Regions from separate parts of the Streptomyces sp. NPDC005017 genome, predicted to be linked through region 2. Evidence: riboswitches for the same ligand, from Rfam matches in the RefSeq annotation. Region 2 holds a riboswitch; the other holds the start of a gene.
The links. A riboswitch is a leader RNA that binds a small molecule or an ion and turns the genes downstream of it on or off. The one in region 2 is predicted to bind thiamine pyrophosphate.

Region 1 (5,888 bases), on a different contig from region 2:
CCACGCCATCGGCCAGTGCCTGCTGTCCCAGCTGGCCCCGGAGGACCGCCGCGACCATCTCGATCGCTACCCGGTGCAGTCCATCACTCCCTACACCATCCGTGACCAGGGCGGTCTGCTGCGCAGGCTGGACCGGATGGGCCGGATGGACCCGGTGATCGAGCGTCAGGAGTACGCGCTGGGCACGGTCTGCGCGGCGATTCCGATCACGATGGGCAGTACGGCCGCCACGATGGCCCTCTCGCTTCCCGCCCAGCAGGCCGGACGGCTGATCCCCGCGGCGCGACAACTGCAGAGCGAGATCGGGCGCCTTCTGGGGTCGCTGGCGATCTCTATCAGTATCTGAAAACTCACTGCTTGTGATCTGGTGTGCACGTTGAGCAAGATGCCACCAGGATCAAGGGATCATTCCCGGCCAGTCGACGGCAAATGACGGGGTAGGCGATGCGCGAGTCGGTGCAGGCAGAGGTCATGATGAGCTTTCTCGTCTCCGAGGAGCTCTCGTTCAGGATCCCGGTGGAGCTGCGCTACGAGAGCTGTGATCCGTATGCCGTGCGACTGACCTTCCATCTGCCCGGTGACGCCCCGGTGACCTGGGTGTTCGGGCGGGAGCTGCTCATCGACGGCGTGGGTCGGCCGAGCGGCGAGGGGGACGTCAGGGTCGCGCCCGTCGAGCCGGAGTCGCTGGGCGAGGTGGTGATCCGGCTTCAGGTGGGCAGTGACCAGGCGCTGTTCCGCTCCTCGACGGCGCCGCTGGTCGCCTTCCTCGACCGCACGGACAAGCTGGTGCCGCTCGGCCAGGAGACCTCGCTCGCCGACTTCGACGCCCACCTCGACGAGGCGTTGGACCGCATCCTGGCCGAGGAGCAGAGCGCGGGGTGAAGCGTCACGGCCGCTGAGGTGCCGTAACGCTTCACCTGGGGCGCTGTTTTCCGGAGTCGGTCCGCCCGACGGGCGGAGTGGTGCCTACCGCTTGCGGCGCCGTCCCCGGCCGGACCGTGCAGCGACGGGTGAGGGTCCCGTCGTCGGCTCGCCGACGCCGGTGGGGGACGGAGCGGGGCGGTCGGCGGCCACCATCAGCGCGGCCAGACCGGTCGTGACCGGAACGGAGGCCACCAGACCGATCGAGCCGACCAGTGTGCGCACGATCTCCTCCGCCACCAGCTCGCTGTTGGCGACCGCGCCCACGCTGCTCTGCGCGATGGAGAACAGCAGGAGCAGCGGCAGCGCCGCGCCCGCGTAGGCGAGGACGAGGGTGTTCACCACGGACGCGATGTGGTCACGGCCGATCCGGATGCCCGCGCGGTACAGGCCGCGCCAGCCCATCGTCGGGTTGGCCTCGTGCAGTTCCCAGACCGCCGAGGTCTGCGTGACCGTCACATCGTCCAGCACACCGAGCGAGCCGATGATGATGCCCGCGAGCAGCAGACCGCTCATGTCGATCGACGGATACAGCCCGTGGATCAGACCGGTGTTGTCGTCCGTGTTGCCGGTCAGCGCGGCCCAGTCGATGAACCACGACCCGAGCACACCGATCAGCAGCAGCGAGATCAGCGTGCCGAGGACGGCCACCGAGGTCCGCGCGGACAGGCCGTGGCAGAGATACAGCGCGATCAGCATGATGGCGCTCGCTCCGACGACCGCCACGACCAGTGGGTTCGACCCCTGGAGGATCGCGGGCAGGATGAAGAAGTTGAGCACCATGAAGCTCAGGGCCAGCGCCACCAGCGCCATCACACCGCGCATCCGGCCCACGAGCACGACCGCGATCGCGAAGATGCCGGCGAGCACGGTGAGGGGCAGCCGCCGGTTCACATCGGCGACCGAGTACTGAAGGTCCTCCGGCGCGGAGGGCTCGTAGGCGACCACGACCTCCTGGCCCTCGTGCAGTTGGCGCGACTGGTCGGGCTGGACGATCTCGGTGAACGTGCGCCCGGTGTTCTCGCCGGTGTCGACCCGGATCGTCGCCTTCTTGCAGTCGCCGTTCGCCTGCTGCACCGCCGAGGAGCCCTCGGCGGTGGAGGTGTCGCCTGTCGGCGGGACGCCGGAGACACCGGCTGTCCTGCAGTCGACCGGCTCGACCTTGGTGACCGTCGCCTGTTCCGTCTGCCGGTCGAAGCCGACGCCGGTGCGTTCGTGCGCGGGCGCACCGCCGGGCCACAGCACGACCAGGCCCACCACGACCGCGGCGGCGAACGGGACCAGGATCGCGGCGATCACCTTCCGCAGATGCCGGGAGACGGGAGCGGCCGGCCCATGGCTGTGACTGTGGCCGTGCGAGGACCCATGGCCGCCCCCGTGCCCGCCACCGTGCGAAGAGCCGTGTCCGCCGCCCTGTGACGGCTCGTGCCCGCCCCCGCGGGAGCTCCCGCCCGCAGGGGAGTTCCCGTGTCCGTGCGGGTCCCCGCGCCCATGGGCGTCCATCTGCCCATGAGAGTCGCCGTGTTCACTCCTTGGACCCGTCCCCTGCCCTCTACCGGAACCAGGGCCTGGGTCGCCAACGGGCCTGTGGCGGCGGGGCTCGGGCGGCGGAAACGGAGGCTGCTGCGGTGTGGTCACCGCCCGATCATCGCAAGAACGGCGGGGGCCCCCTGTTCACCGCGCCCGAAGTGACGCTAGCGTGGGGACACCTTTGTACACGCGGGAGCTCGGAGCACCGGGCTGAGAGGACGCTGACCTCCGTCTACGCGATGTTTCACGTGGAACATGTGTCGTTCCACACGAAACACCGGCAGACGGTGACCGCTGCGTCGACCGCCGAACCTGTTACCGGGTAATGCCGGCGTAGGGAGTAGGTCTCATGACCAGCAAGGACGTACGCACGCCTGCCTCCGCGCAGATCTCCGCCGTATCCGAGGGCGACGACAGCGGCGAGGCCGGGAAGTCCATCGGCTGGCACAAGGCGTATGTCGAGGGCTCGCGCCCCGACATGCGGGTGCCGGTCCGTCAGGTGCATCTCACCAACGGCCGGGCGGTCACGCTCTACGACACCTCCGGCCCGTACACCGATCCATCCGTGGATACGGACGTCCGCAGGGGCCTTCAGCCGCTGCGGGAGAACTGGATCATCGCGCGCGGCGACACCGAGGAGTACGCGGGCCGCCCGGTCCGTCCCGAAGACGACGGGCTGCGGCACACCTCGCCGCGAGGCGGGCTGCGCAACCTCGACGCGGTCTTCCCGGGCCGCCCCCGGCTGCCGCGCCGCGGACGGGACGGCCAGGCCGTCACCCAGCTCGCGTACGCCCGACGGGGCGAGATCACGCCGGAGATGGAGTACGTGGCCATCAGGGAGAACGTTTCTCCTGAGGTGGTGCGCGAGGAGATCGCGGCAGGCCGGGCCGTGCTGCCGGCCAACATCAACCACCCGGAGATCGAGCCGATGATCATCGGCAAGCGGTTCCTGGTGAAGGTCAACGCCAACATCGGCAACTCCGCGGTGACCTCCTCCATCGAGGAGGAGGTGGAGAAGATGACCTGGGCGACCCGCTGGGGCGCCGACACGGTCATGGACCTGTCCACCGGCCGCAACATCCACACCACCCGCGAGTGGGTGCTGCGCAACTCCCCCGTCCCCATCGGCACGGTGCCGCTCTACCAGGCGCTGGAGAAGGTCGACGGCAGGGCCGAGGAACTGTCCTGGGAGATCTACAAGGACACGGTCATCGAGCAGGCCGAGCAGGGCGTGGACTACATGACCGTCCACGCGGGCGTCCGCCTGCCGTACGTGCCGCTGACCGCCAACCGCAAGACGGGCATCGTCTCGCGCGGCGGCTCCATCATGGCGGCGTGGTGCCTGGCGCACCACAGGGAGAGCTTCCTGTACGAGAACTTCGAGGAGCTCTGCGAGATCCTCGCGGCCTACGACATCACGTACTCGCTCGGCGACGGCCTGCGGCCCGGCTCGATCGCGGACGCCAACGACGAGGCGCAGTTCGCGGAGTTGCGGACGCTCGGGGAACTCAACCGGATCGCCAAGCGTTTCAATGTGCAGACGATGATCGAGGGCCCCGGTCACGTCCCGATGCACAAGATCAAGGAGAACATCGACCTTCAGCAGGAGATCTGTGATGAGGCTCCGTTCTATACGCTCGGCCCGCTGACCACGGACATCGCTCCGGCCTACGACCACATCACCTCCGGCATCGGCGCCGCGATGATCGCCTGGTGGGGCACGGCCATGCTCTGCTACGTCACGCCCAAGGAGCACCTGGGCCTGCCCAACCGTGACGACGTCAAGACCGGCGTCATCACCTACAAGATCGCGGCCCATGCCGCCGACCTCGCCAAGGGGCACCCCGGCGCCCAGGAGTGGGACGACGCCCTCTCCGACGCCCGCTTCGAGTTCCGCTGGGAGGACCAGTTCAACCTGGCCCTCGACCCGGACACGGCCCGGGAGTTCCACGACGAGACCCTCCCGGCCGAGCCTGCCAAGACGGCCCACTTCTGCTCCATGTGCGGGCCGAAGTTCTGTTCGATGAAGATCTCCCAGGACATCCGCCGTGAGCACGGCGGGAGCAAGGGGGAGATCGAGGAGGGCATGGCGCAGAAGTCGAAGGAGTTCGCGGCGGCGGGCAACCGGGTGTACCTGCCGATCGCGGACTGATCGACGGCTGATCACGGACGGGCTGGGTGGGCCGTCGACCGGGCGGGCCGTCGGCCGGGTTCGGCTTGGGCCCCCTGGGCGGGGGCGCAAGCCGGGTCAGTCCGGTTGGTGCTCGGGGCCGCCGAAGTCGGGGCTCGTGAAGTCCGGGCTGGTGTAGCTCGGACGGGTGCCCGTGGTGGAGCCTTCACCGGGGCTGGTGAAGCCCGGCCGGCCGTAACCGAGGTGCGGCATACGGCTCGTGGGTGCCGACGAGGTGGTGCGGGGCAGGCGTACCGGGCGCGCGGTGCTGAGCGCGTCCTGGAGGAACGGCAGGATGCCGCGCTCCAGGAGAGCCTCGCGCCAGGCCTGCCTGGCCCGTTCCACCTCTCCGTCGGGCTCGCCGTAGGGGCCGGTCTCCAGTGAGGGACTGTTGCGCAGAGCGGTGAGCAGCAGGCCGGCGCCGGCGACGAGGATCGCCACGGCGGTGACGGCACCGAACACCCAGCCGGTCGTGAGCATGGTCTCGGCGAACGCCCGGTCCGGATCGAGCATCTTCAGGAGGTAGCCGACGAGCAGGAAGATCACGGCGGCCGTTCCGGCGAGGACCGGTGCCAGGACCGCGACGACGGCGACGGCTCCCGCGCCGGCGGTCTCGGCGACCTCGCCCATGGAGGGGGCGAGGCCCACCGTGCCCGCGCCCTGATCGGCGGAGCCGGACTCACGCACGGAGGACGTGGTGGACGGTGGGCGGCGCAGTTCCTCGCGGACCTTCACATAGTGCTGGTACTCGGTCGCCGCGGCGGCCGTGATGAGCGCGGTGGCGTTGAGGGCCATCGTGCGCAGTTGCTCGGGGTTGAGCCGCTGACCGACAGCGGCCAGTTCGGGACGGTGTGGGGCGGAGCGCAGCGCCTCATCGAGGATCCGCTCGTACTCTTGGCGGTCCTCGCTCAGCAGGTGCTGCGGAACGCTGTTCATGTGCATCCCCCGATGCTCCGTAGGGCTTGGGGCTCGCACGCTGACGAGCCGTCGGGCAGAAACGGAGGGGAGCCTGCTACGGATAAGCCGATGGTAGAGCGGCGACGGTGGCCGGTGACAGGGGGTTTGCAGAAATTGGGTCCTGGCCGACGCGGCCGTTCCCCGAGCGCGCTTCTGGGGCGCCTGCCCGGTGAACGCTTACTTATCCAGGGGAAGTTGCTGCACCAGCAGCTTCCCGGCCATGGTCACTCCGCCGTCCATGGCGATGGCGAGACCGCCCGCGTAGACGTGCGGGCCCTCCACGGTCGGGCCGCCGCTGTCCTCGCCCTCC
Region 2 (5,888 bases):
GCCGCGGAAGGTACGCGCGGTCACCGTGCAGCGCAGCCCGTCCGCCACCGGCACCAACCGCACCCCGGCGGGCCGTACGAGCACGGCACGGGCTCCCTGCGGAGCTCCCTCCGGGACGGGCAGCTTGCCCCAGGGCGTGTCCGCGGCCTCCCCGGTCACGGTCGCCGGGACGACGTTGTCGAAGCCGAGGAAGCGTGCCACGAACTCGTCCGCGGGCCGCTGCCACACCTCGAGGGGCGTACCCGCCTGGGCGATGCCCCCCTCGCGCATCACCACGACCCGGTCGGCGAGCGCGAAGGCCTCGCCCTGGTCGTGGGTGACGGCCAGCACGGTCGTGCCCAACCGGCCGAACAGTTCCCGCAGTTCGACGACGAGCCGCTCGCGCAGCGACCTGTCGAGCTGGCCCAGCGGCTCGTCCAGCATCAGCAGCCGCGGCCGCGGCGCCAACGCCCGGGCCAGCGCCACCCGCTGCTGCTCACCGCCGGACAGCGCGGCCACGGCCCGCCGCTCGGCACCCGGCAGCCCGACGAGGTCGAGCAACTCCCCTACCCGTTCGCGCTGCCGCTCCTTGAAGGCACCGTGCATCCGCAGCCCGAAGGCCACGTTGCCGCCCACGTCCCGCTGCGGGAACAGCTGGTGGTCCTGGAACATCAGCCCGACGCCGCGCCGGTGCGCGGGCACGCCCCGCTGGTCGCGGCCGTCCAGCAGCACGCGCCCGGCGTCCAGCAGCTGGAGCCCGGCGACGGCCCGCAGCAGGGTCGACTTGCCGCTGCCGCTCGGGCCGAGCACGCACACGATCTCGTGCTCCGCCACCTCCAGGCCGACCCCGTCCAGCACCGCCCGTCCGCCGAGCCGCACGGTCGCCTCTTCACAGCTGAGCAGCACTAGAACTCCCCCGTCCGATCCACGACCACCACTTTCTCCAGCAGGAGCAGAGCGGTGGCGCACACCACCATGAGAATCGTGGAAAGGGCCATGGCCTGGCCGTAGTTGAGGTCTCCGGGCCTGGACAGCAGTCTGGCCACGGCGACCGGCAGTGTCGGGTTGTCGGCCCGCGCGATGAACACGGTGGCCCCGAACTCGCCGAGCGAGACGGCGAAGGCGAACCCCGCGGCGACCAGCAGCGCCCGCCGCACCAGCGGCAGGTCCACCTCCCGCCACACCCGCCACGGCGACGCCCCGAGCACGGTCGCGGCGTCCCGCAGCCGGGCGTCCACCGCCCGCAGCACCGGCAGCATGGTCCGCACCACGAACGGCACCCCGACCAGCGCCTGCGCCAGCGGCACCAGCAGCCACGAGGACCGCAGGTCCAGCGGCGGCTCGTCGAGGGCGATCAGAAAGCCGAAGCCGACCGTCACCGCGGACACCCCGAGGGGCAGCATCAGCAGCGCGTCGAAACCGCGCACAAGCCGCCCGGCGTCGCGCCGGGTGAGCGCGGCCGCGGCGAGACCGCCGATCAGGACGGCGACGAGGGTGGCGACGGCGGCGTAGGAGAGGGAGTTGCCGATCGCGTCGATCGGCGGCACGAGGAAGACACCGCCGTCGGAGGAGGTCAGCTCCCGGTAGTAGCCGAAGTCCGGGGCCTTGAGGGACCGCTGCACCAGCACCCCCAGCGGCAGCACCAGCAGCAGCACGATCGAGACGAGCACCCCCGCGAGCAGGGTCCACTGCCCCGCCCCGCGCGGCCGTCGCGCGGTCCCGGCCGCGTCCACCAGCCGCAGGGCGCTCTCGCGCCGCCGTACCGTCCACGCGTGCACGGCGAGGATGGCGGCCACCGCGGCGAACTGCACCAGGGTCAGCACGGCGGCCGTGGTCAGATCGAAGATCTCGGTGGTCTGCCGGTAGACCTCGACCTCCAGCGTGGAGAAGGTCGGCCCGCCGAGGATCTGCACCACACCGAAGGAGGTGAAGGTGAACAGGAAGACCATCAGGGCCGCGGCGGCGACGGCGGGCCCGAGGGCGGGCAGGGTGACCGTGCGCCACGCGGTGAGGCGGGACGCGCCCAGCATCCGCGCGGCCTCCTCCTGCCGCGGGTCGAGCTGACCCCAGAGCCCGCCGACGGTACGCACGACGACCGCGTAGTTGAAGAAGACATGGGCGAGCAGGATCGCCCACACGGTGGTGTCCAGCCGTACGCCCCACAGCTCGTCCAGCAGGCCGCCCCGGCCGAGGACGGCGAGGAAGGCGGTGCCGACGACCACGGTCGGCAGCACGAAGGGCACGGTCACCACCGCCCGCAGCACCTGTTTGCCGGGAAACTCGAAGCGGGCGAAGACATAGGCGCCGGGCAGCGCGATCAGCAGGGTGAGCGCGGTCGAGGCGAGCGCCTGCCAGGCGGTGAACCACAGCACCTGCCGGATGCCGGGATCGGCGAGCACCTCGCCGATCCGCCCGAACTGCCAGGCCCCGTCGACCCGCAGTCCGCGCTGGACGATCGCGACGACGGGGTAGGCGAAGAACAGCCCGAAGAACGCGACGGGCAGGGCCATGAGCCCCAGCCGCGCCGCGCTCCTCACGCGGGCTACTTCACTACGAGCGAGGTCCATGCCCTGACCCAGTCGTCACGGTTCTCGGCGATCTTCGCCGGGTCCATGGTCTCGGGGTCCTTCGCGGCGGGGCCGTACGCGGTGAACTCGGCGGGCACCTGCGCGCCCTCGGTCACCGGGTAGACGAACATGTTCAGCGGCATGTCCGACTGGAACTTCTCCGAAACCAGGAAGTCGATCAGCTTCTTGCCGCCCTCGGCGTTCTTCGCGTTGCTCAGCAGGCCCGCGAACTCGATCTGCCGGAAGCAGGTGCCCTCGGCGACACCGGTGGGCGCGGCCTTCGGCTTCGGGTCGGCGTAGATCACCTCGGCGGGCGGCGAGGAGGCGTAGGAGACGACGAGCGGCCGCTCCGCCTTCGCGGCCCTGCCGCCGGCCGAGCCGGAGAACTCCTCGTTGTACGCCTGCTCCCAGCCGTCGACGACCTTGACGCCGTTGGCCTTCAGCTTCGTCCAGTAGTCCTGCCAGCCGTCGTCCCCGTAGCGCGCGGCCGTGCCGAGCAGGAAGCCGAGGCCGGGCGAGGAGGTGGAGGCGTTCTCGGTGACGAGGAGGTTCTTGTACGCCGGCTTGACCAGGTCGTCCAGCGTGGCCGGCGGGGCCAGCTTGTGGTCGGCGAAGTACTGCTTGTCGTAGTTGACGCAGATGTCGCCGTAGTCGACGGGCGTGACCCGGTGCTCGTCCTTGTCGAGCTGGTAGTCCGCGCCGACCCGGTCCAGGCCCTGGGCCTCGTAGGACTCGAAGAGGCCGTTGTCGAGCGCGCGCGACAGCAGCGTGTTGTCGACGCCGAAGAACACGTCGCCCTGCGGGTTGTCCTTGGTCAGGATGGCCTTGTTGACGGCCTGGCCCGCGTCGCCGTCCTCCAGGACCCTGACCTTGTAGCCGGAGTCCTTCTCGAAGGCGGCGAGGACGTCCTTGGAGACGGCCCACGAGCTGTGGCTGACCAGGGTGACCGTCTTGGAGTCCTGGCCGTCGGAGCCGGAGCCGGAGTCGGACGACCCGCACGCGGAGAGCGTGACCAGGCCGAGGCCGACGGCCGCGGCGACGAACGTCTTGGTGTGCACTGGATTCCTCCTGGGATGGACCAGGAAGAGACGCGGCCCCGCCCGGGGCCCCTGAGGGCGTCCGGGCAGGGCGCAACAGCTTGAGTGATGACCGAACTTCCTACCCAGAATGACCTGGGCAAGGTTCAGAGGGTCTGCGGCCCGGTTGCCGCACTCTCAGCGCTGTGGCGCTCCCCTGTCGGAATATGAAGATGTGACTGTCCTGGGCGGACGCTGCCAGATTATCGCTCAGTGGCCGCCAGCTGGCCACAGGCCCCGTCGATCTCCTGTCCCCGGGTGTCCCGGACGGTGACCGGCACCCCGTGCGCGGCGATGGCCTCCACGAACGCCTTCTCGTCCTCGGGACGCGAGGCGGTCCACTTCGAGCCCGGCGTCGGGTTCAGCGGGATGAGGTTGACATGCACGGGCTTGCCCTTGAGCAGCCGGCCGAGACGGTCACCACGCCAGGCCTGGTCGTTGATGTCCCGGATCAGGGCGTACTCGATGGACAGCCGGCGGCCGGACCGCTCCGTGTACTCGAACCCGGCGTCGAGCACCTCGCGCACCTTCCACCGCGTGTTCACGGGGACGAGGGTGTCGCGCAGCTCGTCGTCGGGGGCGTGCAGGGAGATCGCGAGCCGGCACTTGAAGCCCTCGTCGGCGAACCGGTGGATCGCGGGCACGAGCCCGACGGTCGACACGGTGATACCGCGCTGCGAGAGCCCGAGCCCGTCGGGAGCCGGGTCGGTCAGGGCACGGATCGCCCCGACGACGCGCTTGTAGTTGGCGAGGGGCTCGCCCATCCCCATGAAGACGATGTTGGACAGCCGCGCGGGCCCGCCGGGGACGTCGCCGTCCCGCAGGGCGCGCATCCCGTCCACGATCTGGTGGACGATCTCCGCGGTGGAGAGGTTCCGGTCCAGTCCGGCCTGCCCGGTGGCGCAGAACGGGCAGTTCATCCCGCACCCCGCCTGCGAGCTGATGCACATGGTCACCCGGTCCGGGTAGCGCATCAGCACGGACTCGACGAGCGTGCCGTCGAACAGCCGCCACAGCGTCTTGCGGGTGGTCCCCGCGTCCGTCGACAGATGCCGCACGACGGTCATCAGCTCGGGGAACAGCGCCTCCCGCAGCCTGTCGCGCGAACCGGCGGGGATGTCGGTCCACTCCTGCGGGTCATGGGCGTACCGCGCGAAGTAGTGCTGCGAGAGCTGCTTGGCACGAAACGGCTTCTCCCCGACCTCGGCCACCGCCTCCTTGCGTTCGGCGGGCGAGAGATCGGCGAGATGCCGCGGCGGCTTCTTGGCTCCGCGCGGCGCGACAAAGGTGAGTTCTCCGGGCTTCGGCATAACCCTTCCAGTGTCGCAGATCGTTACGGGTGGCCTGCGATGCGAGTGCCTCGCCGGTGCATCCCGGGGCCCGGCCGGACATTCCGGCCGGGGCGTCGACCTGCGGGCCCGAAAGGGCCACGCGGGTTGCGTGGACTGTGCGAGCCGCGTCGGCTGTGCGGGCTCGCGGGCTACGTGTGCTGCTCCAGCCGCTGCTTGAGCAGCAGCTCGTCCTTCGGCAGCTCCTTGCGGACCTGGGGGCGCACGACGAGGGGCAGCAGCACCTTGCCCAGTCCGTGGCCCTCGAAGTCGATCTCGATGGTGACCCGGGAACGGCGTCCGTCGTCGAGGGGTTCGATCGAGCCGTGGGTGCGCGGCCTGACAGGGCCCTCGACTCCGTGCAGGTCCCAGCTGTACGGCGGGTCGAGCGTGTCGAACTCCACGGTCATCGGGACCTCGCGGCTGCCGAGGCGACGGGTGACCTTGACCCGGGAGCCAGGGTGCATCGGCCCTTCGTCCAGCTGCTCCGCCGTGACGGCGCTCAACTGCCACTCGGGCAGGTGGGAGGGGTTGGTGACATACGCGAAGACGTCTTCGGGCGTGCGGTCGACGTCGATGGATTCTCGGATGGCGGTCATGGCGACCCCCTGTGAGGTGACCTCCTGTGCGGACGTACACCGAAATCGTCCCACCCGGCACAGTGGGCGGCCAACGCCCCGGGAACGCGGTCGAGCCCCCGCCCGGGAGGGGCGAGGGCTCGACATCGCGTGGATGTTCGACCATACCGACGTACGGCCGAAGGAACGATCAGCCGGAGCCGACGAACAGCACCAGCAGCAGCCAGACGACCGGGGCAGTCGGCAGGAGCGAGTCCAGCCGGTCCATGATGCCGCCGTGGCCCGGCAGCAGGGTGCCCATGTCCTTGATGCCCAGGTCCCGCTTGATCATGGACTCGCCGAGGTCGCCCAGCGTGGCGC

Region 1: another riboswitch for thiamine pyrophosphate. It lies ahead of thiC (phosphomethylpyrimidine synthase ThiC); the one in region 2 lies ahead of ACFYR0_RS30690 (thiamine ABC transporter substrate binding subunit).

Annotation. Positions count from the first base shown of each region.
Region 1 is NZ_JBIALD010000005.1:152,315-158,202, reverse strand. It holds gene ACFYR0_RS09985 (IclR family transcriptional regulator) at 1-346, shown strand, start outside; gene ACFYR0_RS09980 (SsgA family sporulation/cell division regulator) at 445-882, shown strand; gene ACFYR0_RS09975 (YibE/F family protein) at 967-2,559, opposite strand; TPP riboswitch at 2,631-2,808, shown strand; gene thiC (phosphomethylpyrimidine synthase ThiC) at 2,801-4,603, shown strand; gene ACFYR0_RS09965 (hypothetical protein) at 4,700-5,563, opposite strand; gene ACFYR0_RS09960 (metallophosphoesterase) at 5,756-5,888, opposite strand, start outside.
Region 2 is NZ_JBIALD010000026.1:83,230-89,117, reverse strand. It holds gene ACFYR0_RS30700 (ABC transporter ATP-binding protein) at 1-885, opposite strand, end outside; gene ACFYR0_RS30695 (ABC transporter permease) at 885-2,546, opposite strand; gene ACFYR0_RS30690 (thiamine ABC transporter substrate binding subunit) at 2,522-3,604, opposite strand; TPP riboswitch at 3,684-3,791, opposite strand; gene rlmN (23S rRNA (adenine(2503)-C(2))-methyltransferase RlmN) at 3,826-4,932, opposite strand; gene ACFYR0_RS30680 (SRPBCC family protein) at 5,103-5,549, opposite strand; gene ACFYR0_RS30675 (phosphatidate cytidylyltransferase) at 5,719-5,888, opposite strand, start outside.